3 regions of the Rhodoferax saidenbachensis genome follow, and region 2 is predicted to be linked to each of the others. Evidence: predicted binding sites of a transcription regulator. Region 2 holds the regulator's gene; each other region holds the start of a gene.

What was found. Region 2 encodes FNR, which switches genes on or off when oxygen is low (the NO sensors DNR and NnrR bind a similar motif). Its sites were predicted from a motif close to TTGATNNNNATCAA; they were not measured.
Region 1: the regulator FNR is predicted to act here: its motif matches at 7,807-7,820, upstream of RS694_RS02070 (TraR/DksA family transcriptional regulator).
Region 3: the regulator FNR is predicted to act here: its motif matches at 6,737-6,750, upstream of RS694_RS00115 (DUF2189 domain-containing protein).

What each region holds. Positions count from the first base shown of each region.
Region 1 covers NZ_CP019239.1:418,170-428,241, forward strand. The annotation lists gene RS694_RS02025 (hypothetical protein) at 1-139, shown strand, start outside; gene asd (archaetidylserine decarboxylase) at 547-1,389, shown strand; gene RS694_RS02035 (aminotransferase class V-fold PLP-dependent enzyme) at 1,462-2,613, shown strand; gene purU (formyltetrahydrofolate deformylase) at 2,754-3,614, opposite strand; gene RS694_RS02045 (BTH_I0359 family protein) at 3,783-4,094, opposite strand; gene RS694_RS02050 (DUF3108 domain-containing protein) at 4,179-5,270, opposite strand; gene RS694_RS02055 (fumarylacetoacetate hydrolase family protein) at 5,310-6,323, shown strand; gene RS694_RS02060 (MarC family protein) at 6,343-6,942, opposite strand; gene RS694_RS02065 (VOC family protein) at 6,942-7,355, opposite strand; gene RS694_RS02070 (TraR/DksA family transcriptional regulator) at 7,389-7,748, opposite strand; gene RS694_RS02075 (DUF2946 family protein) at 7,854-8,213, shown strand; gene RS694_RS02080 (YcnI family copper-binding membrane protein) at 8,438-8,941, shown strand; gene RS694_RS02085 (copper chaperone PCu(A)C) at 8,968-9,453, shown strand; gene RS694_RS02090 (DUF2946 domain-containing protein) at 9,466-9,852, shown strand; gene RS694_RS02095 (PepSY-associated TM helix domain-containing protein) at 9,987-10,072, shown strand, end outside.
Region 2 covers NZ_CP019239.1:1,636,947-1,647,018, reverse strand. The annotation lists gene RS694_RS07885 (methyl-accepting chemotaxis protein) at 1-295, shown strand, start outside; gene RS694_RS07880 (alpha/beta fold hydrolase) at 379-1,197, opposite strand; gene RS694_RS07875 (DMT family transporter) at 1,438-2,361, opposite strand; gene dusA (tRNA dihydrouridine(20/20a) synthase DusA) at 2,348-3,331, opposite strand; gene RS694_RS07865 (DUF2806 domain-containing protein) at 3,451-4,431, opposite strand; gene RS694_RS07860 (universal stress protein) at 4,633-5,076, shown strand; gene RS694_RS07855 (sensor domain-containing diguanylate cyclase) at 5,169-6,239, opposite strand; gene RS694_RS07850 (sulfite exporter TauE/SafE family protein) at 6,274-6,963, opposite strand; gene hemN (oxygen-independent coproporphyrinogen III oxidase) at 6,973-8,367, opposite strand; gene fnr (fumarate/nitrate reduction transcriptional regulator Fnr) at 8,564-9,283, shown strand; gene RS694_RS07835 (hypothetical protein) at 9,290-9,553, opposite strand; gene RS694_RS07830 (FixH family protein) at 9,590-9,868, opposite strand; gene ccoG (cytochrome c oxidase accessory protein CcoG) at 9,878-10,072, opposite strand, start outside.
Region 3 covers NZ_CP019239.1:13,770-23,841, forward strand. The annotation lists gene minD (septum site-determining protein MinD) at 1-511, opposite strand, end outside; gene minC (septum site-determining protein MinC) at 546-1,331, opposite strand; gene RS694_RS20320 (hypothetical protein) at 1,330-1,551, shown strand; gene RS694_RS00090 (alpha/beta fold hydrolase) at 1,770-2,717, shown strand; gene RS694_RS00095 (GGDEF domain-containing protein) at 2,714-4,270, shown strand; gene RS694_RS00100 (NnrU family protein) at 4,289-4,867, shown strand; gene RS694_RS00105 (substrate-binding periplasmic protein) at 4,875-5,618, shown strand; gene RS694_RS00110 (DUF2788 domain-containing protein) at 5,650-5,859, opposite strand; gene RS694_RS00115 (DUF2189 domain-containing protein) at 5,859-6,701, opposite strand; gene RS694_RS00120 (glutaredoxin) at 6,802-7,167, shown strand; gene RS694_RS00125 (Spy/CpxP family protein refolding chaperone) at 7,192-7,737, opposite strand; gene RS694_RS00130 (recombination-associated protein RdgC) at 7,909-8,820, shown strand; gene RS694_RS00135 (dienelactone hydrolase family protein) at 8,892-9,782, shown strand; gene RS694_RS00140 (glycine zipper domain-containing protein) at 9,791-10,072, opposite strand, start outside.

The sequences.
Region 1 (10,072 bases), 1.2 Mb from region 2:
ACTGGATCAACGAGACAACCGTACCCTTGCAACACTCAGGTACTTCACGGATTTTTCGAACAGAAAGGCTTGCGCCCCAACCAACGGCGGAGCTTTTAGCGTCAGAGAATTTGTTCTCAAAGCCATCGGAGCGCAGTGAAGGCTCTGTCTATGCACCAGAGCCCTAACTCCTCCTATATGGACTCCCCCACAAGTACGAGAAACTGACCGATGTTTTGGCTGTTGGGGAAGCGCCTGCAGTCGTGTGTCCGGTATCTAGAGTGGAATCGATAACGTCCCGTACCGACATGGAATCTGTGTCACCGATGCGCCAGTCAATACAAGCGGCAGGCAAGCTTCCGGAAAAGCTATCGGTGGCTACGAGTCCACATCACTGTCGATGACCGGCTGGTAGGCGCCAGCAGATTCCCACCCATTGGACCGTTTGGGGCCAGTTTTTAATAACTATTGGGATGGATTTCGGAGGGCGTTCCCCGGGAGCGAAGCCTACTTTCGCCCTGCGTGCCTCAGTAGAATGGCCCTCTTTTTCCCCTCGGAAGTTCCTCTGTGTCTGACACCCTTGCCGTACTGCCGCAGTACTTACTCCCCAAAAAAGCCCTGACTGCCTTTGCCGGCTGGGTGGCCAATGCCCGCTGGGGCCGCAGGACCACGGCCATCATCGAATGGTTTATCGGCAAATACAACGTCAACATGGCCGAGGCCGCCAATTCTGACCCGGCCAGCTACGCCAGCTTCAACGAATTTTTCACGCGTGCGCTCAAGGATGGCGCCCGGCCACTGGCAAAAGCCGACTTCGTCTGCCCGGTAGACGGTGCCATTAGCCAGATTGGTGCGATTGAAAAAGACCAGATATTCCAGGCCAAGGGCCACCACTACAGCAGCACCGCGCTGGTCGGCGGCGACGCTGCACTGGCTGCGCAGTTTGACAATGGCCACTTCGCCACGATCTACCTGAGTCCGCGCGATTACCACCGCATCCACATGCCCTGCGATGGCCAGTTACGCCGCATGATTTATGTGCCCGGCGACCTGTTCTCGGTGAACCCGACCACGGCACGTGGCGTGCCCGGCCTGTTTGCCCGCAACGAACGTGTGGTGTGTGTGTTCGACACCGCACACGGCCCCATGGTGCTGACGCTGGTGGGCGCCACCATTGTGGGTAGCATGGCTACGGTCTGGCACGGCGTGGTGAACCCGCCGCGCTTGCCCCAGGTGACCGAGTGGCATTACGACCCCGGCGCAGTGAGCCTGCGCCAGGGCGAAGAGATGGGCCGTTTCCTGCTCGGTTCCACCGTCGTGCTGCTGTTCCCCAAAGACACACTGCAGTTCAACGCGCAGTGGACTGCGGCCAAGCCCGTAGTGCTGGGTGAGGCCATGAGCGCACGCTAGGCAGAACGCGCCTGAGCGTGCTAGTCTGCGGGTCCGTCGTTTTGGCGGATGCCGCATACAGAGGAGTTGCATATGCCAGGCTTGCTCAACCACGTAGACCCGGACGGGCTGCTGGAGTTTTCGGTGGTCTACACCGACCGCGCGCTCAACCACATGTCGCAGCGCTTCCAGGGCGTGATGAAAGACATCTCGCGCATTCTCAAAGAGGTTTATCACGCGCAGTCCGCCGTGCTGGTGCCCGGCAGCGGCACCTTTGGCATGGAAGCCGTGGCGCGCCAGTTCGCGACGGGCAAGAAAACCCTGGTGATTCGCAATGGCTGGTTCAGCTACCGCTGGACGCAGATTTTTGAGATGGGCTCCATACCTGCCGAATCCACGGTGCTCAAAGCCCGCCGCGTCGGCAGCGGTCCGCAAGCGCCCTGGATTCCGTGCCCGATTGACGAAGTGGTGGCCACCATCGCCGCCAAGAAGCCGGACGTGGTGTTCGCCCCACACGTGGAAACCGCCGCCGGCATGATCCTGCCCGACGATTACCTGCGCAAGGTGGCCGACGCGGTGCATGCCGTGGGCGGCCTGTTTGTGCTGGACTGCATCGCGTCCGGCGCGTTGTGGGTGGATATGGAAGCCACCGGTGTAGACGTGTTGGTCAGTGCGCCGCAAAAGGGCTGGAGCGGCTCGCCCGCCTGCGCCATGGTGGCGTTGTCGGAGCGTGCCCGCAAGGCGATTGACGGCACGACCAGTACCAGCTTTGCCTGTGACCTCAAAAAGTGGTTGCAGATCATGGAAGCCTACGAAGCGGGCGGCCACATGTACCACGCGACCATGCCCACCGATGCATTGGCACGCCTGCGTGACGTGATGGAAGAAACCCGCGCTTACGGTTTTGAGAAGGTGCGTGCGGAGCAGATCGAACTGGGTACCAAGGTGCGTGCGCTGTTCGAGAGCCGTGGCATTGTCAGCGTAGCGGCAGAGGGCTTCAAGGCACCAGGCGTGGTGGTGAGTTACACCACCGACCCGGGCATGCAGAACAGCAAAAAGTTTCTGGCGTTGGGCCTGCAGACTGCTGCGGGTGTGCCGCTGCAGTGTGACGAGCCTGCCGACTTCAGCACCTTCCGTGTCGGACTGTTTGGGCTGGAGAAGTTGCACAACGTGGAGCGCAGCGTGCAGCATTTGGCGACTGCGCTGGACCAGATGGGGGTTGTCGCTCCCGCTAAAGCAGCCTGACGTTCGTTCTGGAGAGAGCGGGGCTGGCGGGGCGAGCGGCTCCGTTCATGTCCCCCGCCCGCTTCGCGGGCTCCGCCTTTACTTCACTGCGCCGCTCACCCCACCATCCCCTTGTGGGTGGGGCCTTAGGTCGCAGTACTCTATTTGAAAATCACCGTCTTGTGACCGTTGAGCAGCACGCGGTGTTCGCTGTGCCACTTGACGGCACGGGCCAGTACTTGGCTTTCGGTGTCGCGCCCCATGGCGGTCAGGTCTTCCACGGTCTTGCTGTGGTCGGCGCGCGCCACGTCCTGCTCGATGATGGGGCCTTCGTCCAGATCTGCCGTCACATAGTGGGCGGTGGCGCCGATCAGTTTGACGCCGCGGTCGTGTGCCTGGTAGTAGGGCTTGGCGCCCTTGAAGCTGGGCAAAAAGCTGTGGTGGATGTTGATGGCCCGGCCTGCGAGCTTGCGGCACAGATCGTCTGACAGGATCTGCATGTAGCGCGCCAGAACTACCAGTTCGGCGCCTTCGGCCTGGATGATTTCCAACTGTTTTGCTTCGGCCTGCGCCTTGGTCGCCGCCGTCACCGGAATATGGTGGAAAGGCACGTTGTAGCTGGCCGCCAGTTGGTAGAACTCGCGGTGGTTGGAGACGATGGCGCGGATGTCCAGCGGCAGCAGGCCACTTTTCCAGCGGAACAGCAGGTCGTTGAGGCAATGCCCTTCCTTGCTGACCAGCAGCACGGTGCGCATGGGTTGGGCCGTGGCGTGCAGGCTCCACTGCATGGCAAATGGGGTGGCAAACGTGCCCAACTGGGTGCGCAGGGCCTCGTGGCTGTGCTTCGCACAACTGAATTGCACACGCATGAAAAACAGGCCAGTGTCGGGGTCGTTGTACTGGGCGGCTTCTTCGATGTTGCCGCCATGTTCCAGTAGAAAACCGGAAACGGCATGCACAAGACCCAGGCGGTCAGGGCATGAGAGGGTGAGGACGTAGGTTGGGTGGTTCAAGGCGCTCATGGGGCTGCATTGTCGCAGTAAGCGTACCCACCAACCGGATCGGGAGGGATGGGTGTTCTGCGCAGGTAAAGGAGGAGCCCGCAAAGCGGGCGGGGGACACGGAGCAGAACGCCCAGTCCGCTCGGTCCAGCGCCAGCAGTGGTTGCCGGCTACCCCACAAATTGCAGGTTAATGCACGCTGACCGGGTTCTGCGCCAACCCGGCGTACTGCTCCAGCGTGTCTTCGACTTCTTCCTGGGTGGGTGTGTTCACCTGCCAGGCCTGGATGTGCTGCTGGAAAAGTTCAGCCCAGGAACCGTCGAGGTAGACCTCTTTGCCGGAGCGCTTGTCCACGATCTCAAACCCATGGCGTGCCAGCAGCGGGATGCCACGGGCATGGTGTTCGGATTTGCTGGCGCCTGAGGGGCGCTGGGGGATCGCCTCCGCGTTGGCCAGCATGTGGGTCACGGAGAAGGTCTCAGAATCGTAGAGGGTATGCATGTCAGCGAAATTCCTGGTTGGATCTCAGTTGGGTGCGGGTCTACTGGTTTCAAGAGTAACAGGCTTTTTGATCTGTGCGAAAAATCAGGGAGTCTGGGTGCCACTCCATTGTTGATCCACCAAATCTCCGTTGCTTTGCAACAACCGTATGCGAACAGGGAGATACGCAAAATCAGGTGCTAGCCAAATGTCCCCTTTGGGGTCGTACTCCCCAACGGCGTCCCGGGACAGTTTGACGGCTTTAATTTCCCCGCCAGGTAATTGCAAGGTTTCCATTTCCCCCACCTTGAACACCCAAACATCCGATGACCTGGGGCCTACAGCTTGGAAGGAGATCGTGGTTCCAGCGGGAAAACGATCCGGGGCGTTGCCCAGCATGGCAGCCAACTGCATGAATACGCTTAACTGATCTTGCGCGCCGGGTAAGAGAGGAGCGTCCGGTGTATTGGCGCTAAAACTGACTTTGCCTTTATCACGTTCGAAATGGGCCGCCACTTCACTGCGTACTTTGTCGCCAAAACGTTCTGGTTCCAATCCGTCGGGGGTAATTCGTCCCCTGCTGGTCTGTACACGGGAGCCAAGTAAAAAATGGCTGATTTCTAGCCGTGCATCGTAAGTCTTGCCATCCTGAAGCCAGAGTAGCTCGCCATTCACAGCCAAAGAGATGCCTTTGACTTGGGTCTTGACGTCGTATTTCAGGCGCATTGACTTTGGGATGGCTACATTGCGAACGGTTTGTGCTTGGCTCGATTTTTGTGTAGACCCGGTACTGACATTGGGAGTGGGATTCGACGGTGCGGCAGCAAGGTCTAAGGCTTCTGTCGAAGCAAGTGGAGCTGCTGGATCCTTCGCCGGTTGTGCAATTGCAGGTTGCTCGGTCGCTGCAGGCCTTGGCGTGAAATCTGTAGGTGCAGTTCTTGTTTGTAGTACATGCGATGCCGGGGGGGGCGCGTATTCCACTTCCGGCACGGGGGGCTGCGGTGTGATGGTCCGGGTGATGAAAGGACGAGGGGACGGAGCCCTTTCTGCCAAAGTGGTTTGACCGGCAAAGGACACCAATGACACGGGCATACCGTGCAACAGTGCCCAATGCGCCATCAACACCGTGGCTATCACCAGCGCCAGAGGCCTGATGGTGCGACGGGAAGTGGGGGGCGTTGGGGCAGGGCGGTCCATGGTCTTCAAGCCAGTGTAATTCAGAGCGACAATTCCCCCATGAAACTCGCTACTTACAAAGACGGATCACGCGACGGCCAGTTGGTGGTGGTGTCGCGGGACCTCGGCCACGCCCAGTACGCCTCCCACATCGCCAGCCGCCTGCAGCAGGTGCTGGATGACTGGAACTACCTTTCGCCCCAATTGCAGGACGTGTACGACGCGCTCAACAGTGGCCGCGCGCGCAATGCCTTTCCGTTCGATCCTGCCCAATGCATGGCGCCGCTGCCGCGTGCCTACCAGTGGGCCGACGGTTCGGCCTACCTGAACCATGTGGAGCTGGTGCGCAAGGCGCGGGGTGCCGAGGTGCCCGAGAGCTTTTACACCGACCCGCTGATGTACCAGGGTGGTAGCGACGACTTTGCCGGCCCCTGTGACCCCATCGTGGCGGTGAGCGTGGACCACGGCGTCGACTTCGAGGCCGAGGTGGCCGTGATTACCAGCGACATTCCCATGGGCTGCCCGGCGGACCGCGCGCTGGACGGTATTCGCCTGTTGATGCTGGTCAATGACGTGAGCCTGCGCAAGCTGATTCCCGACGAGTTGGCCAAGGGTTTTGGTTTTGTGCAGAGCAAACCGGCTACCGCGTTCAGCCCGGTGGCCGTGACGCCGGACGAACTGGGCGACGCCTGGGCCCGGGGCCGTGTGCACCTGACCCTGCAAAGCACCTGGAATGGCCGCAAGGTCGGCCTGTGCGAGGCCGGGCCGGACATGAGCTTCCACTTTGGCCAGTTGATCGCCCATCTGGCCAAGACGCGCAATGTGCGCGCCGGCTCCATCATCGGCTCCGGCACGGTGAGCAACAAGGGCGTGGAGAAAAAGGGCCGTGTGGATTGGCCCAATGGTTACAGCTGCATCGCCGAGAAACGCGCCATGGAAACCATCCAGGACGGCCAGCCGGTGACCGAATTCATGCAGTTTGGTGACACCATTCGTATCGAGATGAAGGGTCGCGATGGTCTGAGCATCTTCGGCGCGATTGAGCAGGAAGTGGTGCCGCTGAAGAAAGTCTGAGGCGCCGCGGCTCCGCAGATCAGCCCCGCAGTTGCACCGCGAACGTCTTGATGCCGCGCAGGATCATTTCAATGGCCACCGACACCAGCACCAGGCCCATCAAGCGTTCCACCGCAGTCACAAGGCGGGAGCCAATGACGCGCTGAATGCGCTCGGCGGACACCAGCACCACGGCGCTGACCAACATGGTCACACACAGCGCACCAATCCACTCCAGACGGCGCTCCGGCTGCTGCGAGACCAGCAGCAACACGGTGGCCAGCGCCGAAGGGCCGGCGATCGCGGGTACGGCCAGCGGCACGATCAGGGGCTCCACCAGTAGTTCGGCCTCGCCCAGACTGGGGGGCGGAAATACCATGCGCAGGGCGATCAGAAACAAGATCACGCCGCCACCGATCTGCAACGCCAGTTCGGAGAGGTTCATGACGCGCAAGAAGCCCTCGCCGACAAACATGAAGGTCAGCAGCAGCGCAAAGGCAATCAGGATTTCGCGCAGGATCACCAGCGGGCGGCGCTGTGGTGCGACGTGTTTGAGCGCGTTGGCAAAGATCGGGATATTGCCAATCGGATCCGTGATCAGGATCAGCAGAATGGTGGCCGACAGAAAGGTGTAATTCATCATGGTGCGTACAGCGATTCGAGTGAACGAAAGCCCTTGACCTCCATCGGGTTGCCAAACGGGTCCAGAAAAAACATGGTCCATTGTTCTCCGGCTTCCCCTGCAAAGCGCACTTGCGGCTCCAGGACAAAGGCGGTTTGGGCGGCCTTCAACTGCTCCGCCAGTGTCTGCCAGTCGGGCAGGGCCAGCACCAGACCAAAGTGTGGCATGGGTACCAGGTGCTCGCCCACATGGCCCGTGCGTGCGGTCTTGAACGGTTCGCCCAGATGCAGCGAGAGCTGGTGGCCAAAGAAGTCAAAGTCCACCCAGGTGGCGGTACTGCGGCCTTCCTGGCAACCCAGTACACCGCCATAGAAAGCCCTGGCCGTGTCCAGGTCGGTGACATTAAAAGCAAAGTGAAACAGGCTGCGCATCCCCGCAGGATAGCAGCCCCGCACGGGTTCAAATCAGGCCTGTTCGGCCTTTTCCTGGCAGTGGATACAGCGGGCGGCTTCAGGGGCTGCATGCAGGCGGGTGGCGGGAATTTTCACGCCACAGTCGGTGCATTCGCCATAGGTGCCCGCAGCAATGCGCAGCAGGGCGGCGTCAATCGCGGCAAGTTCTCCGGTTTCGCGTGAATCCAGGGCGAATTCCAGTTCCCGCTCACTGGCAACGGTTGCACTGGAGTCTTCGCGTCCGGCGAAGTGGGCGGCCGATGCCTCCGCGCGGCTCACGGTGCCGCCGCGCAGGGTCGCCAACTGCCCCAATAAGGTGGTGCGTTGCTGTTGCAGCAAGGACTGAAAGGGTGTGGTGTCGTGGATGGGCATGGTGTGGGCTTTAGGGTATGGACAAGCCACCATGGTGCGCCTTGGCCGAAATTTGTCCTTGACGCGGGTCAATCTTCGGGCACGGGACTGCGCCATAATTCGCCCATGCCCGCGCTGCAAACCTTACGAAACGCCCGCACCCTTGCCCTGGGGGTGCTGGCCTGGTTTGTGTTGTCCATGGGCGTGGCCATTGCCTCGCCCGTGGTCAAGCCGCAGACACTGACCCTGGTGTGTTCGACGGCCGGTGCCGTCAAGTTGGTGGCGGGCAGTGACGATGGCGCCACCCCGGCCGCTCACCAGACGCTGGATTGTGTGTTGTGCCTGGCTTTGGGGGCGCCGCCTGCGGTCCAGCTTCTCGTTTCCACACCGGTCCATGGTGTGGTGGTTCCGACACCCGTGCAGTCTGCTGCGGTTGTCTGGCGCACGGCTGCGCCGCTTCCCGCCCGCGGTCCGCCCGCAGCCTGACGCGGGTGCTGCAGGTCTGTACCTGCAGGTCCCTCCCCCTTTCTCTCTCTCTCTCTCTCTCTCTGCATCGCCGTTGATTGCGTGCGCCGGTTCCCGTGATGGAACGCGCGGCGGGCGCCAGCGGTCCTGGTTGTGTCGTGTGGCGCACTGTGCCGCATTCTTGAAAGAATCCCGTTGTGAACTCTCATTTTGCTCTCAAATTAGTAGCTGCTTGCGCAATATCCATGTGGGCTGCGGCCTCTTTTGCCCACATAACTTTGCAGGACGGCGCCGCCGCTGCCGGAGCGGGTTACCGCGCCACCCTGCGCGTCGGGCACGGCTGCAATGGCTCGCCCACCACGGCGATCCAGGTGCGTATTCCCGCCGGCTTCAACGGCGCGCAGCCCATGCCCAAAGCCGGCTGGACGCTGAGCACACGGGTGGGCGCGCTGGAGCAGCCCTACGAATCCCATGGCACGCGGTTTGCGGAAGGTGTGCTGGAGATCACCTGGACTGCCAACGGCCCGGCCAACGCGCTGCCCGATGCCTATTACGACGAGTTTGTCCTGCGGGGCACCACCCCCACCAAACCCGGTCCCCTGTGGTTCAAGGTCACCCAAGTCTGCGAAAAAGGCAGTACGGCCTGGACCGACGTTCCCGCCACAGGTACCTCTACCAAGGACCTGAAGTCGCCTGCCGCCCTGCTCGAAGTGCTGGACATCCAGGCCGCTGGCGGCCATAACCATTAACCCCACCCGTGAACCAAGGAAAAACCATGAAACTGACTGTTATCGCAGGTGCTGCATTGCTCACCGCTGCCTTCTCAGGCGCTGCACTGGCGCAAGTTGCCGAAGTCAAAAACGCCTGGGCCCGCGCGACGGTGCAGGGGCAAAAGGCCTCGGGCGCCTTCATGCAAATCACCGCCAAAGAGAACGCCACGCTGGTGTCTGTCTCGTCGCCTGTGGCCGGTGTGGCCGAAGTGCATGAAATGAAGATGGAAGGCGATGTGATGAAGATGCGTGCGCTGGACAAGGGGCTGGCCCTGCCCGCAGGCAAAGCGGTGGAGCTCAAGCCCGGGGGGTACCACGTGATGCTGATGGACCTCAAGGTTGCCCTGCAAAAGGACACCACGATTCCTCTGACGCTGGTGTTCAAGGACGCCAAGGGTGTTGAGTCCAAATCCGAGCTCAAAGTCCCCGTGACCACGGTCGCACCCGCAGCCTCTGCATCACCTGCTGCCGCAGGCGCCCACAAGCACTAAACGAAGCCGACCGTGACACCGCGCCAGCACCGGCCACCGCTGCACCGCCTTTGGGCGGGGTGGCTGGCTGCGCTGTTGGTGCTGTTTGCCACACTGGCACCCACGGTGTCGCACGCGCTGGCACTGGGCAACGCCATGCCGGGCATGGAGATATGCACCAGCAGCGGGCCCCAAACCCTTCCTGCCGATTCCCCGGCCGGGCCGGAGGCTGTCAAACATCTGGTGCATTGCCCGTTCTGCCTGCAATCCACAGACCAGGCCGTTCTTCCGGCTTCGGCGGTTGCCTACCTTTTCCTGCTTCCGGGCGAACTGTCGCAAGCCCTGGCCCTACAGGTTTTCTTCTACGAAAAACGGGCCTCACTCACGCCGCCACCGCGCGGCCCCCCTGCGTCGGTGTGACCCCCTGAGCTGATTTTCGGGTCGCCCATGCTGCAGGCATCTGAGCCTGCGCATATCTGCATGCGCCCGATGTCGTGTGCGCCGCGCTGTGACAGCCTGGACGCCATCCTTTTCACACCTTCTGGATTCTGACGATGCAAACTTCTGTTGCGCAATCGCCCGCGCGTGCCGCGGGCTTCCATGCCACCGCCTGGCGATGGCATTTTTATTCCGGCCTGTA
Region 2 (10,072 bases):
CCACGCCACCCAACAAAACGCCGCTTTGGTGGAAGAAAGCGCCGCTGCCGCCACCAGCCTGCAGATGCAAGCCGAACAACTGGTGCAGGCCGTGGCCGTGTTCCGCTTCGCACAGCAGGCGCTGGCGGTGCGCTCCGAATCCGCAGTGCCCTACATCGGCCCAGAGCGCCGCAGCGTAGACCGCGCCAGCAATGTCACCCGCCTGCAGCCCACCGCCAAGGCCGCAGCCAAGCCACTCGCAGTGACCGCAACCGCAGGTCTGCGCACCGGCACCCACGACTGGGAAACTTTTTAAGCACGCCTGTACCCGGGCGCAACAACTAGAAGGGCGTCGTTGGAACTGGGGAGCGTTGTGACAGCAACGCTCCCTTTTTTTGTCTACGCCGCCACAAAGCCCTGCATCGCCTGCACCACCGCTGCGGGGGCGCTGATATGGGGCAGATGGCCGGTGGCATCCACCACGGCCAGCTGACTCCCCGCAATGGACTGGTGCAGGTAATGGGCGACACCCAGAGGCACCGCCAGGTCCTCGTTGGCATGGATCAACAAGGTCGGGTGGCGGACCTTTTTGACATCGGCGCGGTGGTCGGACTGGAAGATGGAATACAACACGGTCAGCGCACGCTCCTGCGGGATGGACTTGATGCTCGCTGCGAAGTGCTGGCTCAGTCCAGGCCGGTCTGCGTTGCGCATGACGGCGGGGGCAAATTGGTCTGCCCACTCGGCGTACGAAGTCTCCATGGCACTGTAGAGCCCGTTCAGGTCTTCCTTGGAAAAGCCTCCGTGGTAGTCCGTGTCGTTCAGGTACCGGGGCGATGCGCCGATCAGTACCAGGCGCGAAAACCGCTCCGGCTGGCGCAGGCTTGCCAGCACGCTGATCATGGCTCCCACCGAATGCCCCACCAACACCGCATTCCTGATTTGCAAAGCCTCGCAAACGTCCAGCAAATCCGCTGCATAACGGTGCAGATTCAGGTAGTGGTGCTGAACAAAAGCCTCTGGCGGTGTGCTGCCTCCGCCCACGTTGTCCAACAGCACGATCCGACAACCGGCGGTGAACGCCGCCTGCACCTCCCGCCATGCCGTCTGGTCCGTCCCGAAGCCGTGCACGAACACCATGGTCCGCTCGGCGTCGGCAGGCCCGAGGACGGTCACGTGGTTCTTGATCAGGGGGTCCAGATGGGCTTTGGCTGACACAGGCGTTGCTCCCAAGAATGGTTTGTTGGTGCAATTTTCAGCATATGGAAACGATCTGCCAATCCCCCAAACGGGTGAATTTACGGACCACACCGCTCCGTGCACGGGGCAGCCATGGGCGAAAAACACGCCGCATGGTGCTACGCGCACACCTAAATTGCTACAAATTCAGGAGCTGCTCGCGCAATCTACATGAGGGCTAGAGCCACTTTTTACATGCAAGCGCAACATCCGGAGGTGTTAGCGCCGCGACACCCAGTACACGCCAGGCAGGATCAGCGCCGCCCCAGCCACGTGGTGCCAGCCCAGCGGCTCGCCCAGCACCCCATACGCCGCCACCGCCGCGTACAACGGCCCGAGGTACAGCGTGACCGCCACGCGGCTGGCGCCCAGCACCTTCTGCGCCCAGCCGTAAATCCAGTAGGCCACCAGCCCCGGCGCCAACGCGGCAACGAGCACCAGGCCCAACGCTTCGGTGCCAAAGGCCGGTGTGCTGGGTTGTCCCCATTCCCAGGCCGCACACGGCAGCAGCACGACCACACCACCGGCGCAGATGGCCGCCAGCCGCGCCGTGGCGCTCAAGGTACTGGACCAGACTTTTTGCAGCAGTGCATAAAGCGCCCAAGACACCATGGCCGCCACGATCCAGGCGTCCCCCACGACCCATTGCACCTGGGCCAGCGCGGTCCACTGGCCTTTGACAATCACATGCACCACACCGACCATGGCCACCACCACGCCCACAGCCTGCTGCCAGCGAAAGCGCTCACCCAGCCACAGCACGGCCCCCACGGCAATCAGCACGGGAGCGGCGGAGTAAATCAACGCAATGTTCATGGCCGTTGTGGTTTTGGCACCCACATACACCCAGGCGCCGCACACCAACATGCCGCAAAAACCCAGCACCACGTACTGGTGCCAGACCCGGGCAATGGCCTGGCGCTGCGCCCACAACTCGTGCCGCGCCATCAGTCCCAGTAGCAGGCCTGCCACGGCCCAACGCCCCAGCGCCAGGGTGTAAGGCTCCACCACACCCGGCGCACGCCGCGCAACGATGACGTTCACCGCCCACAACGAGGGCACGCCCCACAGCGCCAGGCGGGCGAGCCGTTCTGTGCGCGCCGTAGCTGCCGCAGTCTGTAGCGCAGTCTCAGGCTGCGGCAAGTTCGACTCCGCGGGCCTGGGCCATCACTTCGCGCGCTGGCAGACCCTTGAGGCGGTGGTCGCTCCACACCTGGCGCCAGCGGCGTGCGCCGGGCATGCCGTGGCGCAGCCCCAGCATGTGGCGCGCAATGGCGTACCAGGAGGTACCGTGCTCGGCTGCCTCACGCTCCATGTAAGCCACCATTTGTTCTTCCACGATGTCGCGGCTGAGCTCCGTGGGGCTGGCACCGTAAAACGCCGCATCCCATTCGGCCAGCCACCAAGGGTTGTGGTAGGCCTCGCGGCCCAGCATCACGCCGTCGACATGCTGCAGTTGCTCGGTGATCTGGGCGCTGGTGGTCAGGCCGCCGTTGATGGCAATGGTGAGGTGCGGAAATTCCCGTTTGAGCTGGTGCACCAGCGCATAACGCAGCGGTGGGATTTCGCGGTTTTCCTTAGGAGAAAGGCCTTTGAGCCAGGCATTGCGCGCATGCACGATGAACACATTGCAACCGGCTTCGCTGACCGTGCCAATGAAGTCGCGCACAAAGTCGTAGCTCTCATTTTTGTCGATGCCAATGCGGTGCTTCACTGTCACCGGTACATCCACCACATCGACCATGGCCTTCACACAATCGGCCACCAGCGGCGCCTCGTTCATCAGGCAGGCACCAAAGGCGCCGCGCTGTACCCGTTCGCTGGGGCAGCCGCAGTTGATGTTGATTTCGTCGTAACCCCAGTCCTGGCCCAGCTTGGCGCACTGCGCCAGATCGGCCGGCTCGCTGCCCCCCAGTTGCAGGGCCAGCGGATGCTCTTCGGCGTTGAAACGCAGATGCCGCGGCACATCGCCATGGATCAGCGCGCCAGTGGTCACCATCTCGGTATAGAGCAGCGTGTGGCGGGTCAGCAGGCGGTGCAGGTAACGGCAATGCCTGTCCGTCCAGTCCATCATGGGTGCCACAGAGAGGCGCCAGGGGGTGTGTGCGAACATTTTCTTTGAAATCAAACGGTTACCTGATTTTCGCAGATGAACGCTACCCCCCACCAACAGTTCATTCAACACCCTACTCTGCGGTGCCTCAACATTCATGCGCTGGCCACCGAATTAGTTTACAAATCTTGCTCAAAAGTCTGGGCCACGACTCCCTCACTCTGAGTGAGTTCACTACTGCGCTTTGCATTGATTGACCTAATGCGCCAAAAATTACCCAGGGCGCTGAAATACGCTTGGTTTGGCGAAATACTCATTAGCCTTTGTAGCTCACGTCCAACGGAGGTGAAAAGAACAGTAGGAAATTGAATTAAGCCGCCAGGCGGAACACTCAATTGAATAGAGATGCCATTGTTTGAGAGGAAAGCAAATTTCGGCCCGTCAGAATCATCTAAAGAAGGCGACTTATATGTTCTTTTGAGAGAGTCGCCACTGGTCATTAGACCGGCATCACGCAGCCGAATCAAATCTCCATACGCAATCCCAAAAGGAACTAACGCAGAATTCAAATCGTCCCCAGGTATTGCAATAGAACCATCCGACATTGCAATTGAACAAGCAGTCCTAAATGTTTCTGCCTCATGTGCGCTCAACTCACGAAGCACACTCAGCGTACGAAGACTATATGTCCCAGGTGAACTGACTTCACCAGCGAGAATTTTCCCCCACAAAAGCTGCATATCCTCATCACACACATTTTCGGCTTCTTGAAAAAATTTTCGCCTCCAGGTTTCATTTACTGGGGCTTCAGACACTGACAAAGGTAAGGCGACATAAGCCTGTTCGACTACTGCTTCGAGATTCTTTTGACCTTCAACTTCACGAATTAGTAAACGCTGTCTTGCGCGCTCTGCAAGTTCGGGATTTACAGTCGAAATTTCTTGAATCCGCGACAGTGAAGCATCAATATCAATGTTTCTTCGAGTAACTTCCGCGTTCGCTTGAGCTTTTGCAATCGTCTGAATTTCGTAGGCCCTCGCATCAGCTTCCCGACGAATTGCCTGTGGACGCCATAAAACCCCCAACCCTTTGGATGCGACATCCATCAATTTTGTGAGCGGCTTACCTAGACCCGTCAGATCTTTGATCTCAAACACCATTCGGTCCTCCCTGTTGACTTGAAAGTTCTATCGAGCGGACTATATCAACTAGCTAAAAAATCTAGCAGCACTCAAAAGCGCGAGTCATACGCTGGTTCGGCGCTGAAGGAGCTCGTGCCTATGTGTGGTAACACACTGACAGAAGTAGGCCTTGCGGTCACACTGAATCCACACAGGCATTCGCCTGAAAAGGAGCCTCTCATGTTCAAACGTATTCTGGTTGCAACCGATGGAACCACCTTGTCCAAAAAGGCCGTCAACAGCGCCGTCGCGCTGGCAGCGCTCAATGGCGCAGAGCTGGTGGCTTTGAATGTGGTGCCGCGCTACCCCATGAGTTACTTCGACGGGGGTATTGCCGTGGACGCGATAGACGTCAGCCGCGTGGAAAAGCTGTGGGTCGACAAAGGCCAGGCGGTGGTGGATGCCGTCAAAAAGCTATCCCTGTCCAAAGGCGTGAAGGCCAAGGCAGTGACCATCAAATCCGACATTGTTTCCGACTCCATCATCGCGGCGGCCAAAAAGCACCGCTGTGACCTGATCGTGATGGCATCCCATGGCCGCAAGGGCATCAAACGCCTGCTGCTGGGCAGTGAAACCCAGCATGTGTTGACACACACCACCATTGCGGTGCTGGTACTGCGGTAAGCGCACACGGCTAAAAACTGTGACGCAGAGCGGCTTGCCGCACGAAGCCTGTTGGTGCACCGGCCCATCCACATGGCCCACACCAAGCACACCTACAGTGCAATTTGCACCCGGTTGCGACCATTCAGCTTGGCCTGATAGAGCGCTTGATCGGCCCGCTCCACCAGCGAAGCTGGCGAGGCCATCGGATCCGACAGGGCGGCCCCCACACTCACCGTCACCGGGCGGTGCAGGCCCGTCAGCGACTGCACGGCCAGCCGGATACGTTCGGCCACGGCACGCATGTCGGCCAGGTGGGTGTCGGGCAGCACAACGCCAAACTCTTCACCGCCGTAACGCGTCACGTGGTCATAGGCGCGCGCCTGGGACTGGATCGCTGCAGCCACCGCTTGCAGCGCCTTGTCACCGGCCTGGTGGCCATACTGGTCGTTGTAGGCCTTGAAGTGGTCCACATCCACCATCAGCAACGCCATGCCAGAGCGCGCACGCATGGAACGTGCGTACTCGTTGGCCAGAATGCGGTCAAACGCACGGCGGTTTTTGAGGCCGGTCAGCGCATCCATCACAGTCTGCTGGGCCAGCGCATGGTTTTCTTCCTGCAACTGCTTTTCATGTTCTTCCAGCTCCTGCTGGCGTGTCCTTTGGAGGCGCGTCAGTAGTTGCAGTTCGGTGTTGGCGCGGTGCAAGGCCAGCAGTTGCGCCACCTGACGCGATAACGCCTTCAGCGCCTTGTTTTGCGCCTCGGTCAGTTTGCGCGGTACCGTATCAATCACGCAGATCGTGCCCAAGGCCGAACCGGAAGCAGTGACCAGAGGCGCACCCGCGTAGAAGCGGATATCCGGATTACCAGTGACCAGCGGGTTGTCCACAAACCGCGGGTCTTCCAGCGCGTTGGGCACCTCCATCACATGTTCGGGGTCAATGATGGCGTGGGCGCAAAAGGCCATGCCTCGCGGGGTCTCCATATCGTTCAGACCAACGCGGGCCTTGAACCACTGGCGGTCTTCATCAATCAGGGAAATCAGCGCAATCGGGGTGTCACAGATGTAGGCGGCCAGGCTCACCAAATCGTCGTAAGCCTGCTCCGCGGGGGTATCCAGGATGCCCAGCGACTGCAACTCCAACAGTCGCAAGGCTTCCGACGCAAGTACAGAACTATCCATGTCAGGAACTGTCCTCGAAGAGTGAATGGGGCGTTCACTGGGGTACGCACCAGGGAGCTTGATTGTGCACCAGCCCCATCCACAAAGCCCATGCCGAGCTGACCGCCAGGGCGGCACCGGCCAGGCGCACCCCCCAGGCACCGCTGCCCTGCCCCGCAACGTTGCCACGCAGGCGCAGCCAGAGCCAGGGGCCCGCCGTCATGGTGACGCTGGTGCCCAGTGCAAACAGGGCCATCACGGCCATGCCGTCCAGCACGCTACCGGCCATGGCCGCCACCAGTAGCGCTGAATACAACAGCCCACAAGGCAAGAGTGCCCACAGGCCGCCCAGCAACAGCGGCGCACCGCGGCCCCAGCCATTGCCCAAAGCGCGTGCCTTGGCCCAGATGCTGCGGCCCGTGGCTTCCAGCCATACCGGTTGGCGTGCCTGCCACAACAAGACCAAACCGAGCACCATGGCAGCCACGTGGAATAACGACCACACCGGGCGCAAGGCCGCAGATTGCACGGTGAGCCAACCCAAGCCTTGCATGGAAGCAGCGGCAAGTCCGCCCAAAGCGGAATAGCCCAGCACCCGCCCGGCCTGGAAGGTCAGCAGTGCGGAATTTTTGCGCGGACCCGCAGCTTGACCGATGCCTGCACAGGCGGCGCCACACATGGCCACACAATGGGGGCCGCCGACCAAGCCCATCAGCAGTGCAGTCAGCGCCAGTGAAGATTGCATGGATGCATGCTAAATGATCTTGGAAAACCGGGCGCGGGTACGGTCGGTTTGCAAATGGCGGTCAAACACCATGGCCAGCGCGCGCACAAAGAACCAGCCTTGCGCCGTGACCTGGATGCCCGCGTCGTCCAGCACCACCATGCCTTGCTGCGCCATCTCGCGCAGAGTTCCCAGTTCGGCAGCGAAGTAGGACTTGAAGTCCACCAGGTGCGCGAGTTCTATCGATTCGTAGAGCAGTTGGCCCTGGCACATCAGCGCCATGATGACGGCGCGGCGCAGGATGTCATCGCGGGTCAACGCCAAACCACGCACCACGGGAAAACGGCCCTGGTCCAGAAAATCGTAATACTCGTCCAGGGTTTTGGCGTTCTGGCTGTAGGTGGCGCCAATGCGCCCTATGGACGACACGCCCAGACCGATCAGGTCGCAGTCTGGCTGTGTGCTGTAGCCTTGGAAATTGCGGTGCAGGCGCCCCTGGCGTTTGGCCACGGCCAGTGCGTCATCGGGCAAGGCAAAGTGGTCCATACCCACGTACACATAACCGGCCGACAAAAATGCCGCCAGCGAACGCGACTGCATGGACACCTTGGCTGCGGCATTGGGCAGCTCGACGGTGGCAATGCGGCGCTGGGGCTTGAAGCGCTCTGGCAAATGGGCATAGGCGTACAGGGCGATGCGGTCGGGGCGCAACTGGTTCACCTGGGCCAGCGTGCGATCAAACGACTCGGGGCTTTGCTGCGGCAAGCCGTAAATCAGGTCCACGTTGATGGACTCGAAGCCGCGCACACGTGCCGCCTCCACCAGCGCAAACACCTGCTCGGCCGGCTGCACGCGGTGCACCGCCTTTTGCACTGCCGGGTCAAAGTCCTGCACCCCAAAGCTCAGGCGGTTGAAGCCCAACTCAGCCAGCGTGTCCAGCCGCTTCACGTCAATGGTGCGGGGGTCTACCTCAATGGAGTACTCACCACCTGGCGCAAAGTTGAAACTGCGGCGCAGCATGTCCATGAGCTCCCGCAGTTCCCCGTCGTTCAAAAACGTGGGGGTACCGCCGCCCAGGTGCAACTGGCTCACCGTTTGCCCGCGCCCTATCAGTGCGGTGTGCAGGTCCACCTCGCGGCTCAGGTACCGCAAATAGGCGGTGGCACGGTCATGGTGTTTGGTGATGATCTTGTTGCAGGCGCAGTAGTAGCACAGTGATTCACAGAACGGTATGTGCACGTACAACGACAAGGGCAAAGCCAGCGCCGCTGCACCGCTGCGCCGCTGGGCAAGTGCCTGGGCGTAGTCGTCGGCGCCAAAAGCTTCGACAAACCGGTCTGCGGTGGGGTACGAGGTATAGCGCGGCCCTGCCACATCAAAGCGGCGCAACAGGTCATCGGGTATGCGTTCTACGGTGGGCTGCATGGTATTTCCTCTACGAGCAGCCACTGTGCCGCAGGCGGTCCGAAATGCCATTGACGTGTGTCAAGGAACCTTAAGGTTAAGAAGCACATAATCGGGTTTGTACTCAGGGGACCCCATGCTTGAAAACGCCAAACCTAGCTCTGTAGCGGCCGCGCCAAAATCTGCGCAAGTCGAGACGACTGGCAAGGTGATCGCTATCACTCCCTTGACCATCAAGGTCGCCTGCTCCAACTGCAATCTGCGTGAGCTGTGCATGCCCATGGGGCTCAGTGATGCCGAGCTGGACCGCATCGACGATGTGGTGGCCAGCCGCCGCAAGGTCAAACGCGGCGGCATCCTGTTTCGCAATGGCGAAAAGTTCACCAGCCTCTACGCGATTCGCACCGGCTTTTTCAAGACCTGTGTAGCGTCCGAGGACGGGCGCGACCAAGTCACGGGCTTCCAAATGGCCGGCGAAGTCATGGGGCTGGATGGCATCGTGAACGACTACCACACCTGCGACGCCGTGGCACTAGAAGACGCCGAAGTCTGTGTGATGCCGTTTGACCGCATCGAAGAACTGTCGCGCGAGATCAATTCATTGCAACGCCATGTGCACAAGATCATGAGCCGCGAGATCGTGCGCGAAAACGGCGTCATGCTGTTGCTGGGTAGCATGCGTGCTGAAGAGCGGCTTGCCGCCTTTTTGCTCAACCTGGTGCAGCGGCTGCACGCGCGCGGCTTCTCGCAGTCGGAGCTGGTATTGCGCATGACGCGCGAAGAGATTGGCAGCTACCTGGGGCTGAAACTCGAGACGGTGAGCCGCACCTTTTCAAAATTTGTGGACGATGGCATTGTGGAAGTCAAACAGCGCCACGTGCGCATCCTCAACGCTGAGAGCCTTAAGGACATCGTGAATCCCAAGGTTTGTGACTAGCGCACCTCAAGAAGACGGTGTCTTCGCTGCCTCCACGTCGTTGATTTCTTTGGCGGACAAGGACAGCAGCAGCGTCAGGGCTCCGCCGAGGCCCAGTACCAGCCAGAACACGAAAAACGACACGGTGTAGACCGTCTGGCGTGACAGCTCCAACTGTTGTCCAAACCAGGAAAGCTCTTGGGGATCAGCCAGACTGAACACCAATACTTCCATCACGCCCGCCATCAAGAAAGCGGGCCAGATGATCCACATCAGACGCTTGTACAGCATAGGTGCGCCTTTCTGTTCAAACGACAGTGGCGGCATTCATGGCGCATCTGTCGGCCGGGGCACACCCGTGGCGGCATGGTTGCGCCCCTGCATGGCGGGCGCCAGGCTGGCCGGGTCGGCGCTGAGTTCCTTGTTGATTTCCACGCCTTTGCGGTAGTAGTCCTCATCCATGACCGGGTCCGGGCGGGTTATCGCCAGATAGAGGGTGATGAAACTCGCCACCACCACAATCGCGGGCCCGGCCACCACCAGCCAGACGTGGCCGAATTTCCACCAAGGTGCAGGCCGGACTTCGGAATGGGGGGATGCAGACATGGCGACTCCTTAACGGGGAACAATAAAGACCGATTTTTCGGACACGGTCGCAGTACCGGACTGCGCCTGCACTTCAAACTGAATGGTGTGGGAGCCGGGTGATGCAGCATCGAAAGGTGCCTGCAATCGCACGGCTACCCAGCGCGACTGGGTGGACTCCACGGTCACATCCTGCTCGGACGCCACCTGCAAGCCGGGCACACC
Region 3 (10,072 bases), 1.6 Mb from region 2:
CACCCGTCATGGCACGTTTGGTCTTGCTGGCCAGCATACCCAAAATACGGTCCGAATCACGCACGGAAGACACTTCGGGATTGGTCACCACCAGCGCTTCGTCGGCAAAATGCATGGCCATCAGCGCACCGGTTTCAATGCCGGCAGGGGAGTCGCACACGATGAACTCAAAGTCCATCGCGCTCAGGTCATTGAGCACCTTCTCGACGCCTTCTTGCGTGAGGGCATCCTTGTCGCGTGTCTGCGAAGCAGCGAGCACGTAGAGGTTGTCGCACTGCTTGTCCTTGATGAGTGCCTGGTTCAAGTTGGCCTCGCCCTGGATCACGTTGATCAGGTCGTACACCACGCGGCGCTCGCAACCCATGATCAGGTCCAGATTGCGCAGGCCCACGTCAAAGTCGATCACAGCGGTCTTGTGGCCACGCAGGGCCAGGCCGGTTGCGAAACTGGCACTGGTCGTGGTCTTGCCCACGCCGCCTTTGCCGGAGGTAACTACAACGATTTTTGCCATGGGTGAATGTCTTTCCAAATAAAAATACGGGCCATCAAACCTTGAGCGGTTCGATGATCAATTTGTCCTGTCCGTCATTGCTCAGGCGCACCTGGGCGGCTTTGCCTTGCACATCGGGTGCGAGCTTGTTTTCACTGGTGCGGTAGACCCCGGCGATCGAAATCAGCTCGGGCTCCAGGCACAGCGAAAAAATACGCGCATTGGTATTGCCACGCGCACCTGCCATGGCCTTGCCACGCAGCGGTGCGTAGACATGGATGTTGCCATCGGCCACCACCTCCGCACCCTGGTTGACCATGGCCAATACCACCAGATCCGCGCCCCGCGCATAAATTTTCTGACCCGAACGCAACGGCTTGTCGACCACCATGGTGGCCGGGCCGGGCACTTCACGCACCACCTCGTGCACGACTTCCTTGACCACTTCCACGGTCTCGGTGGCGTGTACTTTGGTGCGTGCTCGCGGTGTGTCGGCAGGTGCTTCGACCAAGCCCAAGGTCTTGGCAGATTCCAGCCATTCAGGGCTGGCACCCCGCACAGCCACCGCCACCAGGCGGCAGGCACGCAGCTCGGTCAAAAAAGGTTTCCAGTCCGGCGGCGGCGTATCGGCGGGTAGCTGGGAAAAATCGAGGACCAGCGCATCGTGGTCGAAGAAATCCGGGCTTTCCCCCGCGGGGCCAAATTGCTGCTGCAGTTCCCGCACCAATTGCGCCCATTGCCCGGTCTTGATGAGCAAGGCCACCAAAGGCAGTTGGGCGCTTTTGATTTCAAAAGATGCAGGCTCACGGCTCTGGGATGGCGCTGCAGGAGAAACGGGCATGGAAGGTAAAACGGGCGGTGAGACGGGTGGAATGGCAGGGAGAAAGCCGTTTTTCGGCAACGGCAAATCTTACTTGATTGCACTGGCAAAACGGCTGCGGCACACAGCTTCTTTGCAAGGGTTTGTGGCAGACCACAACGGAAGAAAAATAAATTGGAACGATGGAGTTGTTCTCTCTATCTCTTCTTTTTCTTATTTAAAGCATAGTAGTAGTAGATAAGGGAAGCACTGCGCTGTGGACAAGCCTCTTTTTATTTGTCAAATCAAGGACTTGCATACTTTTGAAGGGTGTGCGCGAGGGTGCTTCCGGTCTGTACCCGGAAAAGGGATAACTTTGGTTTTGGGCGTTGTCCTGTGGATAAGCCTTGGCTTATGCGAAAACTATGCACAGGGTTATTCTTTGACAAGTCGCAGAAAGAGGCGTGTAGAGTTCCATCCATGAAACTTGTACTTCGTATCGTGGGCGTCCTGGTTGTTGCCCTGTTTGTTTTTGCATTGGCCGGCGTGGTGGCGACCTGGGCACCGGACAAATCAGTGCAGGAATTGTCCGTGCGCTGGGCACCTGCACCCTCGCAGTTTGTTGACGTCGCTGGCATGCAAGTGCATTTGCGGGATGAAGGTCCACGCAATGACCCCAACCCCATCGTGCTGCTGCACGGTACTTCGGCAAGCCTGCACACCTGGGATGGCTGGGCCCAGGATCTGACAAAACAACGCCGTGTCATCCGTTTCGATCTGCCGGCCTTTGGTCTGACCGGTCCTAACCCAGAAAACGACTATTCCATTGCGGCTTACGTGCGTTTTGTGACGGCGGTACTCGACAAGCTGGGCATTCAGTCCTGTGTGCTGGCTGGCAATTCACTGGGTGGACAGATTGCCTGGGCCACGGCCGTGGCCCACCCCCAGCGCATCCGCAAGCTGGTACTGGTGGATGCAGCGGGTTACCCGATCCAGTCGGTTTCCGTTCCTATCGGTTTTCGCATTGCGCGTATGCCCGGTGTGCGCAGTGTGATGGAGCATGTGTTGCCGCGCGGTGTTATCCAGAGCAGTTTGCGCAATGTCTATGGGGATCCATCCAGGGTGACGCCTGATCTGGTGGACCGGTACTACGACATGACGCTGCGTGCCGGTAACCGCCAGGCTTTGTCCAAGCGGTTTGAGCAGCGTTTCAGTGGTGATGAAGCACAAATCAAGACACTCAAGCTGCCAACCCTCATACTCTGGGGTGCCAAAGACCGCTTGATTCCACCGGACAATGCAAAACGCTTCGAAAGCGACATTGCGGGTTCGCAATTGGTGGTGTTTGACAAACTGGGGCATGTGCCCCACGAAGAAGATCCGCAAACAACAGTGGCTGCAGTGAGGGCCTTTCTGGCATCGCCATGAGTGACAAAAAACCTTTTGAAATTGCGCGCGAAACACTCAAGCAATTGACTGCACGCAAGCTGGTTCCCACCCCTTCCAATTACCAGACGCTCTACAACGAGATTGCGGGCATTCCCCACATGCCGCCGTTCCCGGCAGACACCTTGCGCGACATTGCCAAGGCTTTGCCCACCAAGACACCGGGCCAGCAAAAGCAGCGTGGTTTGCTGGAATACGCCATTGACCGGTTGAACTGGGAAGGTGTGAAAACCGCATTGGTGGCTTACGGTGGTTTTGTACCTGTTACACCACCGGGAAACGGTACGCCCGGCGTACCCATCAGTCTTGTGGACGATGAAGTTGGTGGCGCCACTGCACCGGCATTGACGGCTGAATTCATGGCGCAGATCGGTCGCATGATCGAGTATTCCCAACCGGCTTTGGGTAACGACGATGTACGTTTTACGGAACAGACAGAAGCCTTGCTGACCGCCTTGCGCCAGCCAGGTGCCGATCTGGCAAACGTCAAACAGATGCTGGTCAATTACAGCCACCGCCTGTCCTTTGCGGCAGAGGACCAGGCCGAAATCAAGGATGCGCTGCTCAAGCTGCTGCACCTGGTTTTTGAGAATATTGGAGATCTGAGCCTGGACGAACAGTGGCTCAAAGGTCAGATGGATGCACTGATGAGTGCCTCTACACCACCGCTTACGCTGCGTCGCCTGGACGATGTGGAGCGCCGTCTCAAGGATGTCATCTTCAAGCAGAAAGATGCCAAAGAGCGGGCCGTGCAGGCGCAAAACGAGATGCGCGAAATGTTGGCCGCTTTTATTGACCGCCTGTCGCAAATGGCATCGTCTTCGGGTGTGTTTTACGAAAAACTCGAAAGCAGTGCACGCCTGATCGAGCAAGCCAAGACGCTGGCTGAAATTGCCCCTGTCCTCAAGGATGTGGTAGGCGCAACCCGCGGCATGGCACAAGACAGCAAGCAATCACGCGACGAACTGCATGCCATGCGTGTACGTGCCATGGCAACGGATGCCGAAGTGGCCAAACTGCACCAGGAACTGGACCGTGTCAGCACCCAGGCACGCCATGACACTCTCACCGGCACGCTCAACCGCAAAGGACTGGACGAGGCGATGGAGCGGGAGTTGTCCACCGTCAAGCGCAAGGAAACGCCTTTGTGCATGGCTTTGCTGGACATTGATAACTTCAAAAAACTCAACGACACCATGGGCCACGCCACAGGCGACGCGGCACTGGCCCATCTGGCGACGGTTGCGCGCGAAAGCATGCGACCGCAGGACACCCTGGCACGCTATGGCGGTGAAGAATTTGTCATCCTGATGCCCGACACACCACTGGACAAGGGCATTGAGGCCATGACACGGTTGCAGCGCGAACTCACGAAGCGGTTTTTCCTGGCCGGTACAGAAAAGATACTGATCACCTTCAGTGCTGGCGTCGCACAGCTGGCCCCCCAAGAGAGTGGTGGTGACGCGATCCGCCGGGCCGACCAGGCCATGTACCTGGCCAAACGCGCGGGCAAAAACCGGGTGCTGGGTGCCTGATCTGCGAGGACATTGGCCATGACAACACTGGTTCTGGGGCTGCTGATATTTCTGGGTGTGCATTCGGTGCGCATCGTGGCTGATGGTTGGCGCACCCGCACCCTGGCCGGGAGTGGGAAGCGGCTGTACCACGCCGTTCACGGTCTGCTGTCCTTGCTGGGTTTTGGCCTGGTTGTCTGGGGGTTTGGCATGGCCCGTGAGGCACCCATCCAGCTATGGGTTCCCCCGGTGGGCATGCGCCATCTGGCGGCGCTGCTGACCTTACTTGCCTTTGTGCTGCTGGCGGCAGCCTGTGTGCCTGGCAACAGCATCAAGGCCCGTTTTCACCATCCTCTGCTGTTGGGCATCAAGACCTGGGCGCTGGCGCATTTGATGGCGAATGGCAATGTGGCCCATGTGCTGCTGTTTGGCAGTTTTCTGGCGTGGGCCGCGGCCAGTTTCATTGCCGCGCGTCGACGTGACCGGGCTCAGGGTACGCAGTACCCGGCAGGCACGGTGCGTGGCACGCTGTTGACAGTGCTGGCAGGTGGGGTTGCCTGGGCCGTATTTGCCTTCTGGCTGCATGGACTGCTGATCGGTATCCGGCCTTTGGGTTGATCTGCAGATGACCGTGCGTGTATTTGCCCAGTTGCTGCTCTGCCTGGGCCTGTGGTCGGGTACTGCGCGCGCAGAAACCCTGCTGGTGTTTGGCGGCGACGGTTATGCACCGGGTACCTACCTGCTCCATGGGGAGCCGGCGGGGACCCTGGTCGATCTCCTGCGGCGTATCAGCGAAAAGACCGGCGACGAATACCAGGTGCGCCTGTACCCCTGGAAACGCGCATACGACCATGCCCAGCGTGGCGAAGGTGCCGTCATCGGCCTGTCGATGACACCGGAGCGCCAGGAACGCTTCGATTTCTCTGAACCCATGTACTACAACGATTTGCAGTTGGTGGTGCGCAAGGGGCAAGGCTTTGCTTTTCGCAGCCTGTCCGATCTGAAAGGCAAATCGGTCGGTGGCGGGCTCGGCGTGAGTTACGGGGCGGATGTGGATGCCGCCATCGATGCAGGGTTGTTTGTGATGGAGCGCGACAGCGACCCGTCGGAGCGTCTGAACAAGGTGTTGCTGGGCCAGTTGCATGCGGCCGTGATTGGCCACGGCATGCCTGGGCTGGACTATCTGGTGAAGAAGCATCCCCGTCTGCAGGCCAGACGCAGTGAACTGGTGGCGCTGCCCAAGCCGCTGGCACGTGACCCGCTGTACTTTGCGGTGGCCAAAAGCATGCAAAAACGCGATGTGGTGGACCGCCTGAACAAGGCCTTGCGCGAGTTGCAGCGCGGTGGGGCCATCAAACCGGCCCGTTAGGCCTGCACAACCGGTACCGTCTTGTGGCTTGTCAGCGGGTCAGCACCCATTGGATGACCATTTTGGCCAGAAAGCCAACCATGCCAAAAGCCAGGCCCAGAAACAGCACAAAGGTGCCAAATTTGCCGGCCTTGGATTCCCAGGCCAACTGGCCAATGATGAACAGCATGTAGAGCATGAAGCCGCCCACGCCGAAGCTCAGGCCAAAGCTGGCAATCTGTTCTTCCGAGAAGCCGAACATCAGCGATCCCCGCTCCGCACATAGGGGGACGACAGGGGTGCCCGCTCGGGCAAGTCCTGCGTGTCTACCAGTGCCCGGTAGGCGTGCCAGCTGGCATGGCCCAGCATGGGAATCACCGGAATCAGGCCCAGTAGCAGCGAGCCCAGACCCAGCAGGGTAAAACCCATGATCAGTGCCGCCCACAGCGCCATGGGGCCGGGGTTGGCCAGCACCACCTGCCAGCTTGTCAACACGGCTTGAAGCAGGCTCACACGCCGGTCCAGCAACAGCGGAATGGCGACAACGCTGGAGGCAAACATGGGCGCGGCCATCACCCCGCCCAGTGCCAGCCACAGCTCAAACAACCAACCCTCTTTGGCCAGTACCACGTGGTGGACAAAATCCAGCGGCGTCTGGATGGGAACGGGGGCCAGCAGGGTGATCAATGCCGCCGAGGTCACCACCCAGCCGGTGGCGGCCAGCGCCAGAAGACTGCCAAACTGCACCAGGCACCAGTAGTCATTGCCCCATTTGTTGCCGTGGCTGTTTTGCCAGTACAGCCAGGTACGCAGCACCACGCCGGCGTCGGCGTTTTCCTTGCGTTCCAGTGCGCGGCTCAGTGCGTACAGGCTGGTCGCCAGAATGGGAGCCACCACGAGAAAACCGGAGAGTGCGCCAGCCAGCAACCAGAAGCGGTCGTGCGCCACGGCAATGATGCCGGCGCCGGCAAGGGCCATGGCCACGCCGTGGGCCACACTGACCCAGCCGGCGCGCGCCATGTCACGCCAAGCCAGGCCCAGCCAGACCAGGGGTTGCCAGAGGTTGACGTTGCGCACAGTGGGCAGGGAGACGCGGTGGGCCATGCCTGCCAGTGTAGGGCCGCGGAGCGGTGCGCGGGTTGATTTGGCGCAACCGTCAGATGTGCCGCGCATAATGGTTCGTTTGACCTGCAGGAGTTTTCTGATGCCCCGTCCCGTTCTTGCCGAATCGAGCATTCATCCCGCGATCCGTGAGCGTATTGCCACCCACGAGCAGGACATCGTCAAAGAGGTGCAGGCTGCGGTTGCTTCGAATGCGGTGGTGGTGGTCGGTATGGGCATCAACCCCATGCCCAAACGCGCGCGCAAGGCGCTGGATGCGGCCGGTGTGGCCTACCAGTACCTGGAGTACGGTAGCTACTTGAACACCTGGCGCAAACGCAACGCGCTGAAACTATGGACCGGCTGGCCCACGTTTCCCATGGTGTTTGTCAAAGGCACGCTGGTTGGCGGCGCCACAGACGTGGAAAAACTCATCGCCAGCGGCGAGCTCAAGACCCTGTTGGCCTGAGCCCGCCGCGCGGGCGCCTTACGCTTACGGCTTGGCTAGTGGTTGGGTGGGCTTGCCATCCGGGTGAGCCCGTTTCCCGCCCTGCTCACGGCCGTGGCGTTCACCCATGCGGGCATGTTCGTCGTCAAACACTTTTTTCTGCTCGGCATTCAGACTCGCATAAAAGGTCTTGGTGGCTTCGTCGCGTTTGTCCATCGCCGCATTCATGTCGTTGGTGTGCTGGGCGCGCAATGCGCGCATTTTGTCAATGCGTTCGGGTGTGGTGAGTTTGGCCAGTTCGGCGCGGTCCGGGCGCGGTTGCATGTCGCGGGCTGGTGGCTTCATGGCCGTGGTGAACGCGGTCCAGGCGCCTTCCTGGGCGGTGGTGATCTTCAGCTTGGCTTTCAGCTCGGCGCTGCGCTTGGCCATCATCTGTTCCATCTTGGCCGGGTCCATCCGGTGGCGGCCACCGTCTTGCATGCGGGCGGGTGGGGTGCCTGCGGGGGCAGCGGGAGCGGTCTGCGCATAGGCCGCGAATCCGGCGCTGGCCATCAGGCCGGCGAGCACGAGAGATTTAAAAACGGGTTTCATGGTGACATCCTTTTAAAGGTCGCTCTGCTGCGGGAATCGCATTCAGATGGGAGTCAGTTTGGCCGTTGTATGTATCTGCCCGATTGCGCACCAACAATGCTTTGTAAAGTTTCAGGAAATAAATCTGGCGCGCAGCGTTGACAATACGGCCTCGCAAAGAAAAGGTGTTGTGTGTTCAAGAATTTGATGATGTACCGCATGGTGTCCCCCTGGACCATGGCGGTGGAAGCGCTGGAAGCAGCGCTGGAAGATGGGCGGTTTGTGGAATGCGGTGCCTCGCAGGAAAAATCGGTCGGCTGGGTGGCGCCGCGTGGCGAGGCCCACGGCGCACTGGTTGAGGTGGTAGGTGGCCAGTGGCTGCTCAAACTGATGGTGGAGGTCAAGGCGGTGCCGGGCTCCGTGGTCAAACGCCGCGTGCAGGAGCAGGTGGAGCAGATCACCGCCACCACCGGGCGTAAACCGGGCAAGAAAGAAACCCGCGAGCTGCGTGACGACGCGCGCAACGCCCTGTTGCCCATGGCCTTTGCCAAGCAGGGTTCTGTGCAGGTCTGGATAGACCCCCAGGCCGGCTTGTTGTTGCTGGACGCGGGCAGCCAGGCGCGTGCTGACGAGGTCATGACCTGCCTGGTCAAGGCGGTGGATGGGCTTGCAGTGCAGCTCATCAACACGCAGATTTCACCGGCCGCGGCCATGTCCGGCTGGCTCTCCAGCCGCGAAGCGCCTGCGGGCTTTAGTGTGGACCGCGAATGTGAGCTCAAGGCAGCCGACGAATCCAAGGCCGTGGTGCGTTACACCCGCCATGCGCTGGACACCGATGAGGTGAGCCAGCACATTGCCATGGGCAAGGTGCCCACGCGTTTGGCGATGACCTGGGACGACCGCGTTTCCTTTGTGTTGACCGAGGTGCTACAGCTCAAGAAGATCGCTTTTCTGGATGTGGTGTTTGAGGGTGCGCCATCCTCGCCGGGCGATGGCAAGGACGACGGTTTTGATGCAGATGCCGCGATTGCCACCGGGGAACTCAGCAAGCTGATCCCCGACCTGCTCGAAGCGCTGGGCGGCGAGATGGCCCAGCCGCAATAGCCCTGTTGCCCGCCCGCCTAATGCAGGCGGGTGGTGTTCTGGCTATCCTGCAACTTTTTGGAGACTACGCCATGCAACGCAAAACGGCCCAGGACTTTGACCAGGAACTGTTGATCCTCTTTGATGCCTATGTGCATGGCACGCTGGACCGGCGCGGTTTTCTGGACCGTGCGCAGAAGTTTGCAGTGGGTGGTGTGACTGCGGTGGGCCTGTTGGCCGCACTGAGCCCCGATTTTGCGATGGGGCAGGTGGTACCCAAAGACGATGCGCGCGTGCGCACCGAGGTGCTGGAGTTTGCCTCCCCCAACGGCTACGGCAAGGTCAAAGGCTATCTGGCGCGCCCCGCGGCCGCGACAGGCAAGTTGCCCACCGTGCTGGTGGTGCATGAAAACCGCGGCCTCAACCCGCACATCGAAGACATTGCCCGGCGCCTGGCATTGGAAGGTTACCTGGCCTTTGCGCCTGATGCCCTGAGCCCGCTGGGTGGCTACCCCGGTGACGAAGACAAGGCCCGTGAGCTGTTTGCCAAACTGGACCAGAGCAAGACCCGCGAAGACTTTGTTGCCGCCACAGGCTTCGTGCAAAGCTTGCCGCAGAGCAACGGCAAGCTGGGCGTCGTGGGCTTTTGTTATGGCGGTGGCATGGCCCACACGCTGGCCGTGCGCCTACCCACCCTCGCGGCGGCGGTGCCCTTCTATGGCAACCAGCCTGCACCCGAGGACGCCGCCAAGGTCAAGGCCCCTTTGTTGATCCATTTTGCGGCGGTCGACGAGCGCATCAACGCCGCTTGGCCTGCCTACGAAGCCGCCCTCAAGGCGGCAGGTGTGACGTACACCGCGCACCAGTACGCAGGCACCCAGCACGGCTTCAACAACGACACCACACCGCGCTTTGATGCGCCCGCCGCCAAGCTGGCGTGGGAGCGCACGCTGGCCTTCTTTAGCCGCACGTTACGCGCCTAAGTTAACGCTTAGTGGCGGTGCTTGTCGTGGCCATACCCATGGCCGTGGTGCTTGTGGTGGTGTTTGTCAAAACCATGGTGGTGGTCCACCACGTAGTGCCGCTCGGGCTGGTAGCTGGCACGGTAATAGTCGCCGCGTGGCGCGCTCGCATAGACCGGCTGCCGCTGGGTCATGCCTTTGCCGACACTGGCGCCTGCGGCACCACCAACGCCAGCACCCAACACGGCACCGGTGTGTCCACCGACCGACTGGCCTACGGCCGCCCCTGCGGCACCGCCGACAGCACCACC